Regions from separate parts of the Desulfurispora sp. genome, predicted to be linked through region 1. Evidence: riboswitches for the same ligand, from Rfam matches in the RefSeq annotation. Region 1 holds a riboswitch; the other holds the start of a gene.

Evidence for each region. A riboswitch is a leader RNA that binds a small molecule or an ion and turns the genes downstream of it on or off. The one in region 1 is predicted to bind cyclic di-AMP.
Region 2: it holds a riboswitch for cyclic di-AMP, as region 1 does, so the genes downstream of both, eam (glutamate 2,3-aminomutase) here and ACUVTU_RS06680 (cell wall hydrolase) in region 1, are expected to answer to the same signal.

What each region holds. Positions count from the first base shown of each region.
Region 1 covers NZ_JBRAJI010000018.1:36,593-46,525, reverse strand. The annotation lists gene ACUVTU_RS06715 (ROK family protein) at 1-792, shown strand, start outside; gene ACUVTU_RS06710 (CapA family protein) at 816-2,150, shown strand; gene ACUVTU_RS06705 (hypothetical protein) at 2,143-2,283, opposite strand; tRNA gene ACUVTU_RS06700 (tRNA-Arg) at 2,459-2,535, opposite strand; gene ACUVTU_RS06695 (potassium channel family protein) at 2,685-3,335, opposite strand; gene ACUVTU_RS06690 (TrkH family potassium uptake protein) at 3,391-4,737, opposite strand; gene ACUVTU_RS06685 (hypothetical protein) at 5,031-6,062, shown strand; cyclic di-AMP (ydaO/yuaA leader) riboswitch at 6,119-6,280, shown strand; gene ACUVTU_RS06680 (cell wall hydrolase) at 6,285-6,980, shown strand; gene ACUVTU_RS06675 (helix-turn-helix domain-containing protein) at 7,035-7,583, opposite strand; gene ACUVTU_RS06670 (hypothetical protein) at 7,708-7,941, opposite strand; gene ACUVTU_RS06665 (glycoside hydrolase family 15 protein) at 8,046-9,926, opposite strand.
Region 2 covers NZ_JBRAJI010000046.1:4,858-14,790, forward strand. The annotation lists gene ACUVTU_RS11190 (thiolase family protein) at 1-444, shown strand, start outside; gene ACUVTU_RS11195 (hypothetical protein) at 631-1,227, shown strand; cyclic di-AMP (ydaO/yuaA leader) riboswitch at 1,372-1,523, shown strand; gene eam (glutamate 2,3-aminomutase) at 1,530-2,786, shown strand; gene ACUVTU_RS11205 (ASKHA domain-containing protein) at 2,923-4,527, opposite strand; gene ACUVTU_RS11210 (PAS domain S-box protein) at 4,544-6,244, opposite strand; gene ACUVTU_RS11215 (ArsR/SmtB family transcription factor) at 6,496-6,861, shown strand; gene ACUVTU_RS11220 (heavy metal translocating P-type ATPase) at 7,166-9,037, shown strand; gene ACUVTU_RS11225 (ClpP family protease) at 9,150-9,933, shown strand, end outside.

The DNA.
Region 1 (9,933 bases):
GGGCTGGTCGTGCGGGGCATCGGCATGGGGGTGCCCGGGCCGCTGGAGTCCGGGACAGGGCTGGTGTTGCATGCCCCCAATCTGGGCTGGCACGATCTGCCGGTGAAAAAAATCGTCCAGCAGCATTTTTCAGCGCCCGTGTTCGTGGAAAATGATGTGCGCTGCGCGGCACTGGGGGAGAAGTTTTTCGGGGCCGGACGGGGTGTGGAAGATTTAATCTGCGTGGCGCTGGGTACCGGCGTGGGGGCGGGTATTTTTGTTGCGGGAAGCCTGTTGCGCGGCTCCGGGGATATTGCCGGCGAGATCGGGCATATTTGTCTGGATCCGAATGGTCCCCCCTGCAACTGCGGCCGGCGCGGCTGTCTGGAGGTCTATGCCGGGGCCGCCGGGATTGCCCGGCGGGCCCGGGAGGCAATACAGAGCGGTAAACAGTCGGTGATTGCTGAGCTGGTGGGCGGTAAGCCGGAACTGATTGATCCCGCCGTGCTCTCCCGGGCAGCCGGACAGGGTGACCGGCTGGCCCTGGAAATCTGGCGGGAAACCGGAGAACTGGTGGGCTGGGCTCTGGCTACAGCGGTTACGCTGCTCAACCCGCGGCTGGTTATTGTGGGCGGCGGGGTGGCCAGAGCTGGTGAAGTGCTCCTGGGGCCCATGCGCGATACGCTTTGCCGGAGGGCCATGCCGGAACATGCCCGCCAGGTGGAGGTGGTTTCGGCTCACCTGGGCGAGCGGGCCGGAGTAATCGGAGCGGCCAGCCTGGCCTGGAAAAACATTTCCGGTGCCTGTCGGTAAAAATTTTGTTGGAGTGGGCAAACATGCTTGTACCTTCGCCGGATCTGCTGGCCGAGAGGTTACGTGACTGGCGGCTGCAGCAAAAACTGGATCTGAAGGAAGTAGCCCTGGCCTGTAAAATGCCCTGGAAAAAACTCGGGGATTTTGAAAACGGTCAGGCCAGGCTTTCCGTGCAGGAAATTGAAGCATTGTTGAGTTATTATGGCGTGACGGCGGATCAGCTGCTCGGGGCCGGATCAGGTTGGAGGGGCAAAGCCCGGGACATTTTGGGCAAGCTGGTTGCGGTTTTCCTGGTAGTGGTATTTATCTGGGCAGCGGTTGCCTATACAATTAACGGACGAATATTTAACAGCAATACGACCGGTCGCGTTATGGAACAATCTCTCCCGCATGATGATGCAAAAGCCGGGGCTAAGGACTCTGTTCTGCAGTCCGCCGGGAACGGGCAGGACCAACCGTCATCACCGGGTATTGGGCCGTCCGGCCAGGCCGAGCAGGCCCTGGTCATGCGCTTATACGGGGATGCGCTCTGGGAACAGCCTCCGCCTGATGTGTCTACTCCTGCGGCAAACCTGGTGCAGGTATACACAATTACTGCGCTGACAGACCGGTCGGGACTGCCGGAATGGCTGGCCAGGCGCAGTCGGCAGGCAGATCGGATCATTTTAAATCTGGCCACCAACCATGCCCTGGATGCCGGGCGGGATCAGGTGCGGGGTATGCTGGAACTGCTGCAGCAGCATGGTCTGGTTGTCCTGGGTTTGGGTTCCAGCCCGGAATGTTACCGGCCGGCGATAATTGATAGTCCGCAGGGTAAAGTGGGTATGCTGGCTTTTTCAGCCATCCTGCCGCAGGCCGATTGGAAAGCGGGGCCCCGCCATTTTGGCGTGGCCCACGCTTACGACCAGAAAAACATGCTGGCAGCTGTGCGCCAGGCCAGCCAGCTGGTGGATCTGCTGGTAGTGCTGATGCACTGGGGTACCACCTTCGACCGGCAGCCGGCGGCCGCCCAGACGGCGCTGGCCCGCCGCCTGATTGATGCCGGGGCGGACCTGGTTGTCGGTACCCATCCGCTCTCGGCGCAGCGGGTGGAAAGGTACGGTGACAGGTACATCTTTTACGGTCTGGGGCATGTGACCAGCCGTTATCAAAGCAGTCAGGGGCATATTCTGGTACTGGACGTGCAGATTGAGCATAAAAAAATCAGCGCTATAACCCTGCAGCCAGGAACTTTGCGCCGGGGCCGGGCCAGCTTGGCTGACAGCGACCAGGAAAAGGAAAGGCTGTATCGCTATCTGGCCGGTCTATTGCCGCCGGAAACCGCCGGGGATAAAAATGCCCCCGTTATTGTCAGGTAGGGTCCACTTCGTCATAGGACAGGCGGGTAACCCGGGTAAAGTCGCCCCGGCGGCGTTCCTCTTCGCTGGCGCTTCTTTCCAGTTCTTCAGCACTGCCGGGTGCGATATTGGGTGAGGTTTTTTTCTCGGTCATGCTGCCTGGTCTCCTTCACAGTTTTTTATATTATGTGCAGTTCAGAGAATTATTTATTAAGCAAAGTTTTACTCCAGAATAGATGGGTGGCACCAGTTTGTTCCCCAAAGGGCCTTTCTGCAGAATTCGCTATAAATCGAAAGCCCCGCAAATGCTTGCGGGGCCTGGCTTTTGCTGGCGTCCCAGGAGGGATTCGAACCCCCGGCCTACGGATTAGAAGTCCGTTGCTCTATCCAGCTGAGCTACTGGGACAGCAGTAATTAATGACTGGCGCAATGTTTATTATAGCAAAAACAAACAGGCAGTGTCAATGTTTCGGGTGGCAGGATAGCGTTTGGCATTGAGCACAGCGCCGGCCGGAGAGGGAGAAAGAGCCAAAAGGGACGGGCGTTCAACAGGGTTCAATCCGTGGTCTCAAACAGTTTTAATTTTTCATTTTGACCAATGACTATCAAAATATCATTTTTCTCCAGCACCTGTCTGGCGCCGGGGGAAATGATGAATTCGCCGTTGCGCCGGATGGCCAGAACGGTCACACCGTATTTTTTGCGCAAGTCAGCCTCCTGCAGGGTCTTGCCCAGGAATTTCTCCGGTGTGGCCATTTCAATCAGGCTGTAATCGGGCGAAAGGTTGATCTGGTCAATGATGTTGCGCGACACCAGCCAGCGGGCCACCCGCTCGCCCATGTCCCTTTCAGGGAAAACCACAATGTCGGCACCCACCCGCTCCAGCACCTTGCCGTGCAGCTCGTTGGTGGCTTTGGCTACCACTTTTTTGACGCCGATTTCTTTTAACATCACGGTGACCAGGATGCTGGACTGGATGTCCTGCCCAATGGCCACTATGACCACATCAAAATTGCGGATGCCCAGCGACTTCAGGACACCGTCCTCCAGGGCATTGGCCTGCACGGCGTGTGTGACCACATCGGCCATGTTATTGATGTTGGCTTCGTTAGTATCAATGGCCAGCACTTCATAGCCCATCCTGATCAGGGTGCGGGCCAGACTGGAACCGAAACGGCCCAGGCCGATGACGGCAAATTGTTTCACAGCATCTTCTTCCTTTCTCCGGTCGAAGTTAGATTTTGTATAATATACCAAAGTATTACCCGATGAGAATGTTGCCCGGCGGATGTTTGATGGGCAGTGTGGCTCTGGTGCGTGCGGCAAAGGCCAGCACCGCCGTCATGGTGCCCACCCGGCCCAGGAACATGGTCAGAATGATAATAACCCGTCCGGCCTCCGAAAGATGCGGGGTCAGGCCCATGGTCAGGCCCACCGTGCCAAAGGCCGACACCGTTTCAAAAAGGGTGAGCAGGAAGTTGTCCTGGTGCTCGGTATATAAAAGAGCCGTGCTGGCCACCAGCACCAGGGCGATGGCCAGGAGCAGGATAGCCAGTGATTTGGCCACCTGATCCCGCGGCACCATCCGCCGAAAGATGGTCACATCAATGTTGCCCCGGGCCAGTGAAAGTATGGCGGATCCCAGGACGGCAAAGGTGGTGGTTTTGATGCCGCCGCCGGTGGAACCGGGCGAGGCTCCGATAAACATGAGTACAATGAGGAGCATCTGCGTGTAACTGTGCAGTGACCCGATGTCCACAGTGTTGTATCCCGCAGTGCGGGGGGTTACGGACTGGAAATAAGAGGCCAGAATTTTACCCGTCCAGCTATAGTTTTGGAGCACGTTGTCACTTTCGAACAGATAGAAGAGCAAGGTTCCGCTGACCAGAAGACCGGTGGAGACCAGCAGCACCAGCCTGGTGTGCGTGGTCAGCTTCCGGTGTTGCCGCCAGTTTGTCAGATCGACAATGACACTGAAGCCGATACCGCCCAGAATAATCAGCGTGGTGATGCACAGGTTTACCGTGCTGTCCTGGACATAACCGGTCAGAGAACCGAACTGGCCGAACAAATCAAACCCGGCATTATTAAAGGCCGATATGGAGTGAAACAGGCCGAACCACAGGGCCCGGGGCAGGGGCATGTCCAGGCTGAAGCGCCAGGCCAGCGCAGCGGCAAAAAAGAACTCCGTGGCGAAAGTAAAAATCAGGACGTATTTGCCCAGGTTCACTATGCCCTGCAGGTGGTTCTGATTGAGGGAGGCCTGCATCAGCAACCGGGTTTTCAGGCCGATTTTTTTTCCCAGCAGCAAAAACATAAACGTGGCCATGGTCATGAATCCCAGGCCGCCAACCTGAATCAGGGCCAGGATAATCACCTGTCCGGCAGTGGACCAGTAGGTACCCGTATCCACGACCACCAGACCGGTGACACAAACGGCCGATGTAGCGGTGAAAAGGGCGGTCAAAAAGCTGGTAGCCTGGTGCTGGGCCGAGGCAAAAGGCAGGCTCAGCAGAATGGCTCCCAGCAGGATGGTGGCGGCAAAGCCGGTAACCAGTACCCGGTGTGGACTCGGGTTAAATCTTCTGTTGGAAAAAATATTTCTCACTTTTGTCACCGGCGCTTCATTGCTCTGATATGTGCATGTAATAAATCTTATCACCAGCCTGTTTTAAAACAAGTGCGTTTTCCGGTTGCCGTTGGTTCAGGCGGGGCAATTTGGTGACTTCTAGACTATCTTGGGTGCAGGTGAGCACTTTTTCTTCTTTTCTTGCCGGTTTAGATGCGGTACTTTATTATGTCTGGCCTTCGGGAATTTTGCCGGCCAGCTTTTGCATTTCTAGAATAATCTATAATCTAAACAATATTCGTTTAAATTTAAAAATTTGGAGGGTGAGCTATATGCCATTACCCGGCAACTGCCGCACTACGGCCATGGGCATCTTGCCCCATCAGGAGGTGGAGCGGGCCATCGATCTGGCCCTGACGCTGGATATTCCCTTCTGGCCGCAACTGCCCCGCTTCAGCTACTACGAGGACATGTATGTGCAGGTCAGTGAGCATTTTCCCGGTATTCAGATTGATGAAAGACAGCAGCGGATTACACTGGATACGGGGCGCTTTCTGGAGGAGCTGGTGGAATATGCCGAGAAAAGCGACAGCGAGGCGATATTCAAGCTGTCACCCCGGTATTCGGTGGCCTTGGATGCTTTTCTGGCCCGGGACATTACCTCCTACCGGCTGGTTCGGGGGCAGAGCATTGGGCCGATCAGTTTCGGTCACAAGATCGTTGATGAAAACCTGAAACCGATCATTTACAATGATGACGTGCGGGAATTCATGTATGATTTCATCGCCCGCAAGATCAATGTGCAGTACCGCCAGCTCCAGCAAGCGCACGCTGCTCCCTTTATCTGGGTGGACGAGCCGGGGCTGGAAATTATCTTTGGTTCGTTTAGCGGCTACAGCAGCGAGCGGGCCAAAAGGGACATGCGGGCCTTCCTGGATAGCCTGGAGGGTCCCCGGGGAGTGCATCTGTGCGGCAATCCGGACTGGTCTTTTCTGCTCCAGGGCCTGGATTTGAACATCCTTTCCATTGATGCTTACAGCCTGGGCCAGATCTTCAGCCGTTACACCGATGCGATCAGAGAATTTCTGGACGGAGGCAATATCATTTGCTGGGGAATTGTGCCTACATTGAGTGAAGAGTTGGGGCAGGAAAGTGTGGAGAAGCTGGTGCTGCGGCTGGAGGAGATCTGGAGTAATCTGGTTGGAAAAGGGATAACACTGAAGCAGATCCTGGCTCAGGCCTGGCTGGCACCGGCCCGCTGCTGTTTAATCAATACTGACGGTTATTTGACCGTAGAACGTTCCTTCGCCACCCTGCGCCAGGTGTCCGCTCTGCTGCGGGACAGGTACGATCTGGTGGACTGAACCCGTGGCAGATATTACCGCTGGATATATGCGTTGACCAGCTATTATAATAATTAGTAAATCAAAAGCCGAATCATTGTTCTAAGAACAATGTACGGGGGAACTAATTTTTGGGGTGAAGCGGCGGTTTGGTCGGGAGGTGCATTTGCCACACCGCAGCCGGGTAGTCCTCAACCCGAACCCGTCAACTAACTCCGGAGGCTGCCAGAGGAGGAGAAAAAATTGCATAAGCTGGTCAAAAGATGGCCCGTATGGGTAAGTCTGTTTGTATTGCTGTTGCTTTTTCCTTCGGCCTGTCTGGCCGGGCAGGTTGTTTACAAAGTAAAGCCCGGCGATTCGCTCTATAAAATAGCCCTGCGGTATGGGAGCACTGTCCAGTCTCTCAAAACAATTAATCACTTGAAATCCAACCTGATTTATCCGGGACAGAAGCTGGTGGTCAAAACTGATTCCCGCAGTGCAGCGGCGGCCAGTAAGCAAGTCGTAGCTGCCAAAGTCACCAGTTCACCAATCAACCAGACAATCAGCCGTGCGGCTTTAAATACGGGTGAGGTGTCCCGCAGCGATTTCGATCTGCTGGCCCGCCTGATTACAGCCGAGGCGGGAGGAGAGCCGTATCAGGCCCAGCTGGCCGTGGGGGCTGTGGTGCTGAACCGGGTGAAAAGCGATCTTTTTCCGGATTCCATCCGGGCGGTGATCTACCAGGTGGAGGACGGCCATTACCAGTTCACCCCCGTACTGAACGGGTGGATTGACCGGCCGGCTACCGACCAGGCCAGAAAGGCGGCCAGCGAGGTGCTGGCGGGGGCCGATCCGACAAACGGGGCGCTGTATTTTTATTCCCGGGGGATTACCAACAGTTTTCTGCTCAGCCGGCCTGTTTGTTTCACAGCGGGCCAGATGGTTTTTACCCGCTAAGCTATGGGACAAGCTATTTCAAGTATAAAAACAGCCCTGACGCCAGGGCTGTTTTTACATGGGCGGGCTGATGATCCAGAATACTTCCGCCGGTGACGGGCCGGGGTTTTTCAGCAGGACCGGATGGTCAAAAATGAAATAGGCCGCATCACCGGTTTCCAGACGGTAATTTTTTCCGGGCAGGCAGATCTCCAGGCTGCCAGAAAGAACATAAAAAAAATCTTCCCGCTCGCTGCTGAACATCTTGAATTCATCGTATACCGCTCCCGGTTCCAGCCGGAAGATGAAAGGCTGCATGCGCTTTTCCCGCGCCCCCAGAAAGGTGAGCAGTTCCAGGCTGAGTCCGGGGTTGTCGGTAACCACTTTCTTTCGGTTCTGCCGCCTGACCACCAGCCACTCTTCCGGCAGGTCTTCCTCCACCAGCAGGCTGATATTGGTATTGAGCACCTGGGCCAGCGATTTCAGTGTAGAAAACGAAGGGGAAACCCTGTTCTGCTCCAGCTGGTAAATAAAGCTGGCCGATACGCCTACTTTTTCCGCCAGTTGCCTTACAGTCAGCTGATTGTTGAGCCGGATCTTTTTGATGCGGTCTCCCAAGCTCACTTGCGTCACCCCGGTACAGCCTGCATTTTTACCTGCGCCTGGAGAAAAAGCCCACCAGAAAGGCGGCTATTCCCACTACGGCGAGAAAAGCGATAAAGATATAGGATCTGGTTGTCAGCAAGGGTTATTCGCTCCTCATTGAGTCATTGAACATTTCTGCTGCCAGGCGCAGGGTGGCCACAGTGCTGGTCAACAGTGCCTCATAGAGCAGCAGAGGCAGTACATCGGTAAGGCGCGGGGAAACCTCCCCGCTGGCCACTTTGCTTTCTACAGTCCGGCCCGCTTTGTTCAGGGCCAGGTTGACCAGGGTTTCTATTTCCACCTGGTGTTCCTGCACAAAGCGGTCAATATCAATCATGGGGGGCAAAGGAATCACGTCCGTATAATTTTTATAATAAGTAAATTAACATTCAACGATTTACGCAAAAATTCCTGCCGTGCTGGATAAAAATAAATGGTGCTTCACACCCGGAATTCCAGACTGGAAAAATTGTATCGGCCGGCCAGGGCCAGCGCGGCCAGTACATACATGGCGTGCGACCAGTTAAGAGGCAGCACCCAGGCCGGTCCGCCTTTGTCTTTGTGGATTTGTTCGGGCAGCAGACCAGTGGGGGAAGCGTTGTTTTCCGCCCAGCCGAGCAGTTCCCGGGCCCGGGCAGGGTGGCCCGCCAGAGTGTGATAGATGGCCAGCCACAGGGTGAGCAGCACCCAGGGGTTGCCGCCGGCGTAACCATCTCCCTCGTAGCGGTGCAGGCCGCCCGCGCTGTGGTTCCAGAGACAGGACTCCAGGGCGGCCACGGTTTTTTGCATCAGGGGATGGTCCGGAGGGAGCAGGGCGAAAGGGAAGCACAGGCCCAGCACGGCGCTGTCCAGCCGTTCGTCCAGGTAGCAGCTGTGCGGATTGTGCCGGCGTCCCCGCACAAAGCTCTGCCTACTGGGGCTCCAGAGCCGGTCGAGCACGGCCTGCCGGATATTGCGGGCGGCGCTGCGCCAATCGGCTGCCTGCTGTTCCTCTCCCATGGTGTCCGCCAGAAAAGAGGCGGCGGCCAGGCCGCCGGAGCAGGCGGCCGCAGTGTATGTGCTCTGGCCAAACTGATCCTCCCACAGGTCCATGCTGGGGGCGGGTAGAAAATCTTCTCCCAGGCTCTGCCGGATGTGTTCCGCTCCGCTCTGCACCAGGGGCCAGATTTCTTCCAGAAAAGTCCGGTCACCGGTTAACCGGTAGTGGGCGGCGCAGCCCCAGAGTACGGCGCCCACCTGATCCCGCTGCTGGCCCCAGCTGGACCCCCAGCTACCGTCCACGAAATAGCGCTGGTGAAAGCTGCCGTCCGGGTTGAGTACCCGGCGGCAGAAGCGGTAAAAATCGGCCGCTTCCTGGTGTTTGCCGGCCAGGTCCAGGGCCAGGGCCACATAAAGCCCGTCCCGGGGCCAGCAATAACCGTATCCGCCGCTGGCCTGGAAGGCCGGATCGAATTCGGGGGCGGCGATGGAGGCGCCGGTTTTTTTTTCACTGAGCAGTTTCATGACCATCAGTGATGGAGCAAAAATAGAAACGTGCTCCGGTGGTTGGGGAGTGCCGGTTAAAAAGGTCCGCCAGTAGTCCAGGGTTTCCTGGAACAGCTCACCGGCGGGGGTGGAGGCAGCCCGGTCCAGCAAATCCGCTAGCTGCCGTGCATTTTCGGCAAAGAGCAAAAGGACGGGGAAGTCCTCTGTCTGGCCGGATTGGAGCGGTCCCAGTTCCCAGGCCAGAGCCGCCGCCCCCTCTTTGATGTTGTCCCGGCCGCCCCAGAACTCGCCCCTTAAGGCCGGCGCCCAGGGATCAGAAGGGGTGTGGCGGCGGCCGCAGTGAAAGCCGCTCAGCACACGCCCGGGGATGGTCAGCCCGGCGAAAACCCGGCGCCGGTGCTGTACCAGCAGGTTGTTTTCGATGTACATGCCATCATATTGTACCGACTCGTCAATGTTCAAAGACATATAGATTACCAGCCGGCCTGCCAGGCTGCCCGGACGCAGGTTGGTAATTTTCAGCCAGCGGCAGAACACGTCCAGGTGGGGAAGGCAAAAGTCGTGCTGGCTGACGCTGACCTCCAGACCGGGATGGGCGAGCTCGGTGACAAAAACCGCGCTGCCGGGCAGATAATACTGCCGGACGGCCCAGGCCGGGTCATCCAGCCAGATGGTCTGATTGTCGGGCAGCAGCAGGCCGGTTTTGAGTATGCCCAGGTGCTGTCCGCCGTCAACAAAGGGCCAGAAGATGCGCTGCAGGCTGCCGCTGGCGCTGATGCAGGCCAGCAGGGAGGAATTGCCGGTGATGCCGGCGGGAAACAAGCTGGTGGATAGCAAAAAAGCA
Region 2 (9,933 bases), on a different contig from region 1:
TCCAGCCAGATCAGCGATGGGGCGGCTGCTGTGCTGTTGATGTCGGAAAGGCGGGCCGTCCAGCTGGGATTAAAACCCCGGGCCAGAGTGGTATCCCGGGCGGTTTACGGAGATGATCCGGTGATTATGCTCACGGCGCCCATTCCAGCCAGCCGCATGGCTTTGCAAAAGGCCGGAATGGGTATGGGAGATCTGGATGTCTATGAAATCAACGAGGCTTTTGCCAGTGTACCCCTGGCCTGGCTCAGGGAAATGGATGGTGATGTGACGCGGCTTAATCCGCGGGGCGGCGCCATAGCGCTGGGGCATCCACTGGGGGCCAGCGGAGCCCGGCTGTTGACCACCATGCTCCATTACCTGGAGGATAGCGGCAAGCGTTACGGCTTGCAGGCCATGTGTGAAGGTTTTGGCATGGCCAATGCCATGATTGTGGAAAGGTTATAAATATTGTCTATACCGGCTGCCTGGCCGGTCCTTTTTTTCAATATACCCCGCCCAATCCCGTCCGCGAGAGGGACGGTATTTCCCGGGTTTGGTAGCAGTGCAGGTAGCGGGACCAGGCAGGAATTTACCCGCCGGACGGCGTAATAACCCAGGGAAAGCAATATACCGGGCAGGAGTGATTGGATTTTGAAATGGCAGGCGTGCCGGAAGGCGTTTAATGAAATCCCCGGCTTTGCGGAGCAGGTGCACAGCCTGCTGCAGGAGGCCGTGCAAAACGGCCGGGAGAGCTACTATTACAACATCATGAAGTACATCCAGTTGCTTTACGGGGAACCGGTAGCCCGTTTTGTGCATTACCTGACCAGGGCCAGTCTGGCCGAAGTGATGGATTATCTGCAGAAAGAGGGTTGTGTGGATCGCCCCTTTATCTCCTTTGCCGTGGATATCACCCGGCTGTACAAACCCCGGCTGGATATCTTCCTGGAGGACCCTCAGGACTGGCGCACCCTGAAGTATTCGGTAACCACTCATCATTCGGGCAAGGTTACAGTGAATTTTACCATTATCAAGAACAATGGCGAGGAGGCCGAGATTGTTACGCAACCGCATTCGGCTCTGCATCTGTGCTATTTGATGCTTAATGCCCTGCAGCTGCTGGGTGACAACCACGGTCTGCAGAAGGAATTCTTGCAGGAAGTGAAAAATGAGATTGACAATGTATTCATGGAATTGCTGATGACGGCCGCGCCGGCGGAGGAAGAAGGACCGCCCACGATCAACTGAACATCCTGGCGGAATGGCTGGCGATATACTTAATGGCACTCCCTGGAACAGGGGGTGTTTTTTCATGTGAAAATATGTCACCAACTGGTTGTATTTCTATTCAATAAATGTTAAAATATTAAAGACAACTCCACGTAGAAACAGGGTTGTCGGGAGCTTAATCCCTGCAGACAGGGAGCGGGGGAACCAGTTTTCGGGGTGAATCCGCCGGGGGAGTAATCTGCTACCGGTGGTAGGGTGCTTATCCTTTCCATCCGAACCCGTCAGCTAACCTCGTTTGCTCAAAGAAAGGAGGGGCATGTATGCAATACCTTTCCCAAACCTGTCCGGACGAAACCCACAAGATCCGGGTGGCCCGGGAGCGGGCGGCCGAACTGAAAGGGGCCATTGCCGATTACTTGGAAGCCAGGCCCGGTATACCCACCGGCCTGGAGCTGGAGGAGAAGTATCTGGCGGCCAAAAACAGGATCATGGTCTATTTTCAGGCCACCGCGCAGGACTGGCAGGACTGGCACTGGCAGATGGGCCGGCGGATCAGCAATGTGGAACAGCTGGCCGATTTGGTGGAATTGAGTGAGCAGGAGAAGGCCGATATAGCAGCGGTGGGCGGCCAGTTTCGCTGGGCGGTATCACCCTACTATCTGGCCGTTAGCCTGGCCTGCGGGAAGCATGGGGCGCTGTGGAAGCAATCCATCCCGGCCCGGGAGGAAATTACCGACCGGCGGGGGGTGCTGGATCCCATGGCCGAAGAATTTACCTCGCCGGCTCCCGGCATTACCCGGCGTTATCCCGACCGGTTGATCATCAATGTGACCAACCAGTGCGCTATGTACTGCCGGCATTGCCAGCGCCGGCGCAATATCGGGGAGGTAGACAGGCACCGGCCGCGCCGGGTGCTGGAGCAGGCCCTGCAGTACGTGGCTGAAAACCCGGAAATCCGCGATGTACTGATCACGGGCGGCGATGCGCTGCTGCTGCCCGACAGTACCATAGAGTGGCTGCTTTCCCGCCTGCACAGCATTCCCCATGTGGAGATCAAACGCCTGGGTACCCGCACGCCGGTAACCCTGCCCCAGCGCATCACCCCGCGCCTGTGTGCCATTCTCAAAAAATATCCGCCCATATATATCAACACCCAGTTCAACCACCCGGCGGAAGTTACGGCCGAAGCCAGAGCGGCCTGCGACCGGCTGGTGGAAGCGGGAGTGGTGCTGGGCAATCAGGCCGTACTGCTCAAGGGAGTGAACAACCATCCCTTTGTGATGCGCCGTTTGAACCAGGCCCTGCTGACCATCCGGGTGCGCCCCTATTATATCTTTCATGCCAAGCCCGTGCAGGGGACGCATCATTTCATCACCTCTATTGACGAGGGACTGGAAATTATGGAGAAATTGCGCGGTTACACTTCGGGGCTGGCTGTTCCCACCTATATCATTAATGCTCCCAACGGTTACGGCAAGACGCCGCTTCTGCCCGCCTATGTACAGGAACGCCGGGAGAACAAAATAGTGCTGCGCACCTGGGAAAAGAGGATTATTCCCTATCATGTGCTGATGTAGGGATACAGCAAAGCCCGTCCGGACATACCGGGCGGGCTTTTTCTCGGGTTTTGAGCAAATACGCAGTGCTATATCGTGTTGCCCGAAGACGATACAGCGAAATGCTGCGGGCTGGTATATTTTAGGATGTGCCGGTCTACTCGGTGAGCAAACCCCGCCGGGCCAGTTTTTCCCGCACGGTGGGGTAGTACTCCAAGTGGGTGTGGGGCAGGAAGCGGCTGCCCACAAATTTGTTCATAAACACCTGGTTGGCATTGAGCTCGAAGTAGGTGATGCTGGAAGCGATGCGCAGCGCTTCCCGGCGGGCCTGGCGGGACAGCAGGGCCAGCCGGGCGCCGGCGCCGGCGCTGTTGCCCAGGCGGATGATTTTGTCCCGGGGCAGGTCGGGATACAGGCCGATGGTTACGGCCGACTCCACATCCAGATAGTGGCCGAAAGCGCCGGCGGCGTAAAAGTATTCAATATCGGGCATGGTCAGGCCCACACTTTCCAGCAGCAATTCCACCGCGGCATTGACCGCTCCCTTGGTGCGCAGCAGGCTGTTGATGTCGGTCTGGGTAATCACAATCTCCTGACCCGTGGCCGATTGAGCTGCCGGGACCAGGACGAATTTGTCCCGGCCGTCCTTGAATTTTCCGGCCCGGTTGATGATTCCGGCCAGCAGCAGCTGGGCGAGGCAATCCACCAGGCCGGAGCCACAAATGCCCACCGGGGCTTTGCCCTCAATGGTGCTGTAAGTCACAGCTCCGGTGGCCGGGTCGATCCGCACTTTTTCAATAGCCCCCGGCTCGGCCCGCATCCCGCTTTGCACTACCCCGCCCTCCAGGGCCGGCCCAGCGGCACCAGCGCAGGCCACCAGCCAGTCCTGGTTGCCCAGCACAATTTCCCCGTTGGTGCCGATGTCCACAAACAGGGATACCTCGGGCCGCTGGTGCAGGCCGCTGGCCAGGATGCCGGCAATGATGTCGCCGCCCACATAGCTGCCCACGGCCGGGAAGATATAGACCGGTGCCCGGGGGTGGACCGGCAGGCCGATCTCGGCAGCACTGTACAGATCGGGCTGGCTGGTCACCGGAATATACGGGGCCAGGCAGATGCGGGAGGGATCCAGACCCAGCAGCAGGTGCACCATAGTGGTGTTGGCCGCGATGGCTACGGTCTTGATTTGCGTTTCATGGATTCCCGCTTCCTGCGCCAGACGCTCCACCAGCCGCTGCAGTGTCATTAAAATGGCCTGCTGCAGCTCCTGGAGTCCGGCGGGGTTGGCCGCATGGCCGATGCGGGTCAGAATATCCTCACCCAGCGGCCCCTGCCCGTTGAAGTCGGCCGCCACGGCCCTGACCCGGCCATCATGGAGCGATATCAGGTAGGCCACCACTGTGGTGGTGCCGATATCCACGGCCAGGCCCCACAGGCTGGCCGTGGTGTCGCCCGGCTCCACATCCACCAGGTGCAGGGGAGCGCTTTCCGCCAGGTCGAAGGACAGGGTGGCCGTAACCCGCCACTCCTCTTGGCGCAGATGGTCGCTCAGCGGTTCGCGCAAAAGAGACAGGGGAATATGTACATCCCGGGGCCAGTGCCGGTTGATGGCCTGGCGCAGCCTTTCCGTATCCGAGCGGTTGTCCTCCAGAGCGGGAGGCTCCAGCTCTAGGTATATTTTTTTCACCGGTGGATCCAGGGGCGGACTGTCCGCCTGCCCCTGCCAGAGGATAAGGGTCTGATTTGCTGTCAGTTTAACCACCTTCCTGCCTGGCGTTCTAAATCTCTACCCTGTTGCGTCCGTTGCGTTTGGCCCGGTAAAGGGCGCTGTCGGCAGCAGCGATCAACTCGGTGGGCGGTATGTCCTCCCGGGGCACCAGAGTGGCCGTGCCCAGACTGATCGTAACCCAGGGGCTGACCGGAGAAGCGGCGTGGGGAATGGCCAGGCTCTGCACGGCCAGGCGGATGTTTTCCGCTATTTGCCGGGCCGTATCCAGGTCGCATCCGGGCAGGAGGATCACGAATTCCTCTCCACCGTAACGGGCGGCCATTTCAGCGGGGCGGTAGAGCAAATTACTCAGGGTACCGGCCACCTTTTTCAGACAATCGTCACCCTGCAGGTGGCCGTAAGTGTCGTTGTATGTTTTGAAGTGGTCGATATCACACATGATCAGAGAAACCGGCACGCCCAGCCGGGCATTTTTCTCCCATTCCTCGGTCAGCCTGCTGTCGAAATAACGCCGGTTGGCCAGGCCGGTCAGGCCGTCCAAATTGGATAGCGTTTTGAGCAGTTCTTCGGTTTTTTGGCGTTCAGTAATGTCGTTGCCAATGGCGATGATCACCGGGTGGGCGCCGCTTTGGTCGCGAATGATGGTATTTTTCCAGGAAACAAGGCGCTCCTCGCCGCTCCTGGTCATAATGGGGTTTTCAAATTCACTGTTGTCGGCCTGCCCCAGCAAGTTTTTGAAAATATGGCCGGTGGCCGGCTGGTAGGCGGGAGGCACAAACAGGGAAAACCAGTCCCGGCCCAGAATCTCCGGGCCGCTCCAGCCGGTGATTTGCTCACAGTATTTGTTAAACAGGATTATCTTCCCGTCCTGGTCCAGGCCCACGATCAGGGCCCGGGCGTTGTTAACCAATTTTTCCAAGTATTCTTTGGACTGCTGGAGCGCCTCCTGGGCCAGCCGGGCTTCGTGGATGTTTTCCAGCATGGCGATGACAAAACGCGCTTCGCTGCCCGGAGTGCGGTATTGAGCCAGGGAGAAGCGTCCCCAGCGGGGCTGCCCCGTTATGTTCAGATAGCGCTTCTCGGTCTGGAAGGTACTCTGTCCGCCGGACAGCGCCTGTTGAAACAGGTGGCTGACTTCGGCCCGGTCGTCCGGATGGATGAACTGGATGGGCGACTGCAGAATGATTTCATCATAGGTGTACCCCAGCATGTGGCGCAGGGCATAGTTGGTTTCGATGATTTTGCCGGACGGGTTCAATATGGCCATGCCGATGGGCGCATTGTAAAATACCGCCTTAAAGCGGGACTCGCTTTCTTGCAGGCGGGCGGCTGCCTGCAGGCGTCCGCTGATATCCCGGATCACCAGCACGTAACCGCTGATCCGGCCGGTGCTGCCAATGCAGCTCAGGTTGATCTCTACCGGGATTTGTCTGCCGCTGCTGTGGATGAGCAGTAATTCGCTTTTTGCAAAAGGTAGCTGTTCGCTGGAAAAAAGATGGGCGAGCGGCTGCAGAGTGTGCGGGCAGATGATATTGACCACGTCGGTCAGTTTTTTCTGCCGGATGTCTTCGGCCGACCAGCCCAGCAATTGACTGGCCGCCGGGTTGCTGATCATAATTAACTGATCTGTATTGGTGACCAGTACAGCATCGTTGATGCTGTGCAGGATGCTGCACAGCCAGGTATTCTGGCGGGTCAGGCGTCGCCCAGTATGCTTGAGCCGAATACAGGTACCGTCTTTAGTGACCATGGTTCATTACCCTTCCTCCGTCAGACGGGCGGTCTCCTCTTTCAGTAATATTTGCCGCAGGATATAATTATTGGCAGAATGAATTGCTCACAATTTAATTCTATGGTGTAACGCCCGGCGGTGTGCATGTAAAGGGTGATGTTTGAACCGGATGCGGTTGGTAAAATTGGACTTGCTCTGTAGCAAAATTTTAAACTATTTTGTCACTGTTTGACAATAAAAGAGTGGGAAAATAAAGCGGGTGGTAGAGGATGGGGCGAGCAGGTAGAAGTGACCGGTGTGAAATTTTTTGTGTGGACCAGGAAAAGGTGGCTGTATTGCGCCAGCAGGTGCAAACCACCGCCGGGCTGGCCGATTTTTTCAAATTGCTGGCCGATGAAACCAGGTTGAAAATCGCCTACGCCTTAAGCCGGGAGGAGCTTTGTGTATGTGATGTGGCGGCCATAGTGGGTATTTCGGTGGCGGCGGCCTCCCATCATTTGCGGCTGCTGAAAAATTGCGGGCTGGCCAGGCAGCGGCGACAGGGTAAAATGGTCTTTTATGTCTTACAGGATCATTGCGTGCGCCTGATCATTGAAACCGCGCTGAATCACTTCCAGGATTGCCAGCATATATAACTGCCGGGCCATTGACTTTTCTGGGAACAGAGATTTGATTGTTGACTGTACAGGAAGGGGTTTTGTATAATAACATTCAAATACTTACTTGAATGATTAAATGATGGACCACAACCGGTCGGTATGGTTACCGTTTTCAGGCTGGCCTGTGGTGGAAGGGGAGGTGCTGGCGTTGGGGGGACAGATGAGGAGAAAAGTAGTGTACAACAAGGGAGGGTGAGGCTGCGGCGCCTGCGCGGCAGTTGCTGCGCCGGGAAGTACAGAGCAGCCTGCCGGGTTTGCGGCCGGAACCACGCGCCGGGAGATGGCCGACCCGGTACCCGGTGGATCGCGGGGCTTGCTCCTGGCCAGTGGTGCAGGCCTGCTGGTGGCCTTTCTGACCGGATGGCTGGCCGGGTCGACCCGGGCCGAACAATTGTTATACTTGCTGGTCATGGCAACCGGTGGCTGGCCGTTATTGCTGGGTGCATATCACGCCCTGCGGGAAAGCCGGGTGGATATGTACGTACTGATGACTGTGGCGCTGGCCGGAGCGCTGGCCATTGGGGAGTGGGCGGAAGGAGCTGTGCTGGTTTTTCTTTTTGCGGCAGGCAACTGGTTGCAGTTGTACACCACCCGGCGCACCAGGCATTCATTGCGGGAGCTGCTGGATCTGCGGCCGGCCCGGGTGCTGGTACGCCGGGAGGGGGGGGAGATGCTTTTGCCGGTGGAACAGCTGCGCGTGGGCGATACAGTGCTGGTGCGGCCGGGGGAAAAAATTGCCGTGGACGGCGTTGTCCTGAGCGGGGAAAGCGATGTGGACCAGTCTCCGGTGACCGGTGAAGCCATGCCGGTATACAAACAGCCGGGCGATCAGGTCTATGCCGGCACGATTAATGGCGGGGGGCTGCTCACATTGCGGGCTACCTGCCTGGTGGATGACAGCCTGCTGGCCCGCATGATCCGCCTGGTGGAGCAGGCCGAGAAAAGCAAGGCCCCTCAGCAGCAGTTTGTGGATGTTTTTGCCCGCTACTACACGCCGCTGGTGGTGGGGGGAGCGGTGCTGCTGGCGGTGGTGCCCGGGCTGCTGGGGCAGCCCTTTCTGCCCTGGCTCAAGCGGGCGCTGATTTTGCTGGTCATCTCCTGCCCCTGCGCTCTGGTCATTTCCACCCCGGTGGCTATAGTTTCCGCCATAGGCACGGCGGCAAGACGCGGGGTGCTGATCAAGGGCGGTGTCGTGCTGGAAGTGGCCGGGCAAATCCGGGCGGTAGCCTTTGATAAAACCGGCACGCTGACCACCGGCCAACCCCGGGTGGTACAGGTGGTGGACACTGCGGGCGGCGATCAGCGTCGCTGGCTGGCCATAGCCGCTGCGCTGGAAAGCCGCCTGACCCACCCCCTGGCCGGGGCCATCCTGCACTATGTGCGGCAGGAAGGCATTTTACCCGCTGCGGGCAGCGATTACGAGTTTTATCCCGGCCGGGGCGGCCGGGTGGTCGTAGATGGCTCGACCTATTATATTGGCAGTCCGCGTCTTTTAGAGGAAAAGGGAGTGCGGCTGGAGGCCTGGAAACAGGAAATAACCGCTCTGGAGGAAAGAGGCTGTTCGCTGGTGCTGGTGGGTTGCGGGACCGGGCTCAAGGGGATCATCGCCGTAGCCGACCGGCCCCGGGAGGAAGCAGCAGATACGCTGCATCATCTGCGCCGGGCCGGTATGCATACCATCATGCTGACCGGGGATCACCCGGCGGCGGCAGCCGCGGTGGCCGGGCAGCTGGGGCTGGATGAATTCCGGGCCGGCCTGCTGCCGGAAGAAAAATTGCAGGCTCTGGCCCGGCTGCGGCAGGATTACGGCAAGGTGGCCATGCTGGGGGACGGGGTCAATGACGCCCCGGCGCTGGCAGCCTCCGATCTGGGCATCGCCATGGGGGCGGCAGGCAGCGACGTGGCACTGGAAACCGCCGGGGTAGTCCTTTTATCCGACGATCTGGGTAAGCTACCCTATCTGGTGAGTTTAAGCCGCCGGGCCGGGCGGGTGATCCGTCAGAATATGGCTTTTGCCCTGTTGATCAAATTGATCTTTATAGCGGTCACCCTGCTGGGGATGGCCAGCTTGTGGCTGGCCGTGCTGGCCGACAGCGGAGCGGCCGTGCTGGTAACGCTCAACGCTCTGCGCCTGGTGCGGGTGCGGGCGTAGATACAAGTGGGCAAACTGCCTGTAGCCGATACAGGCAGTTTTTTGTTTTTGCTCAAATGCGGGGTGGGTGTAAAAGCGGCGGCTGGTAAATAATAAAGGCGAGGTGAAGAAGATGGCTGAAAACAATTGCCGTCCGGACGGTTTTTCGCCCGATATTGAGCCGTCGCCGGGCATTGACCCGCCGGCCCCCGCTTATCCGCCTGGCGAGCCTGCTCCCGACCAGCCCGAGCAGCCGGAAGAGCCGGGAGAACCCGATGAGGGGGGAGCGCCCCGTCCCCGCCGGGTGCGCGGACAGGCCAAAAATACCATGGAATCGCTCAAGGAGCTGGGCGCCAGTCCCCTGCCCGAAATCAAGAGCAATATCCACTGTCTGACCATTGTGGGTCAGATTGAAGGGCACCTGGTGCTGCCTCCCCAGAACAAGACCACCAAGTACGAACACATCATCCCCCAGCTGGTAGCCCTGGAGCAGGCGCCGGAAATCGAAGGGGTACTAATTATTCTCAATACGGTGGGGGGCGATGTGGAGGCCGGCCTGGCCATAGCCGAAATGATTGCCAGTTTGTCCAAGCCCACGGTTTCGGTGGTGCTCGGTGGCGGGCACAGTATCGGCGTGCCCATCGCGGTGGCAGCTGACTACGGATTTATTGCCGAAACTGCCAGCATGACCATTCACCCCATCCGTCTGAACGGGCTGGTCATTGGCGTGCCCCAGACCTATGAATATCTGGATAAAATGCAGGACCGGGTGGTGCGCTTTGTCATCCGCCATTCCCGCATTACCGAAAGCGCCTTTCGGGAGCTGATGTTCCGCACCGGGGAACTGGCCCGGGATATCGGTACGGTGCTCATCGGCCGGGAGGCGGTAGAAAAAGGCCTCATGGACGAAGTGGGGG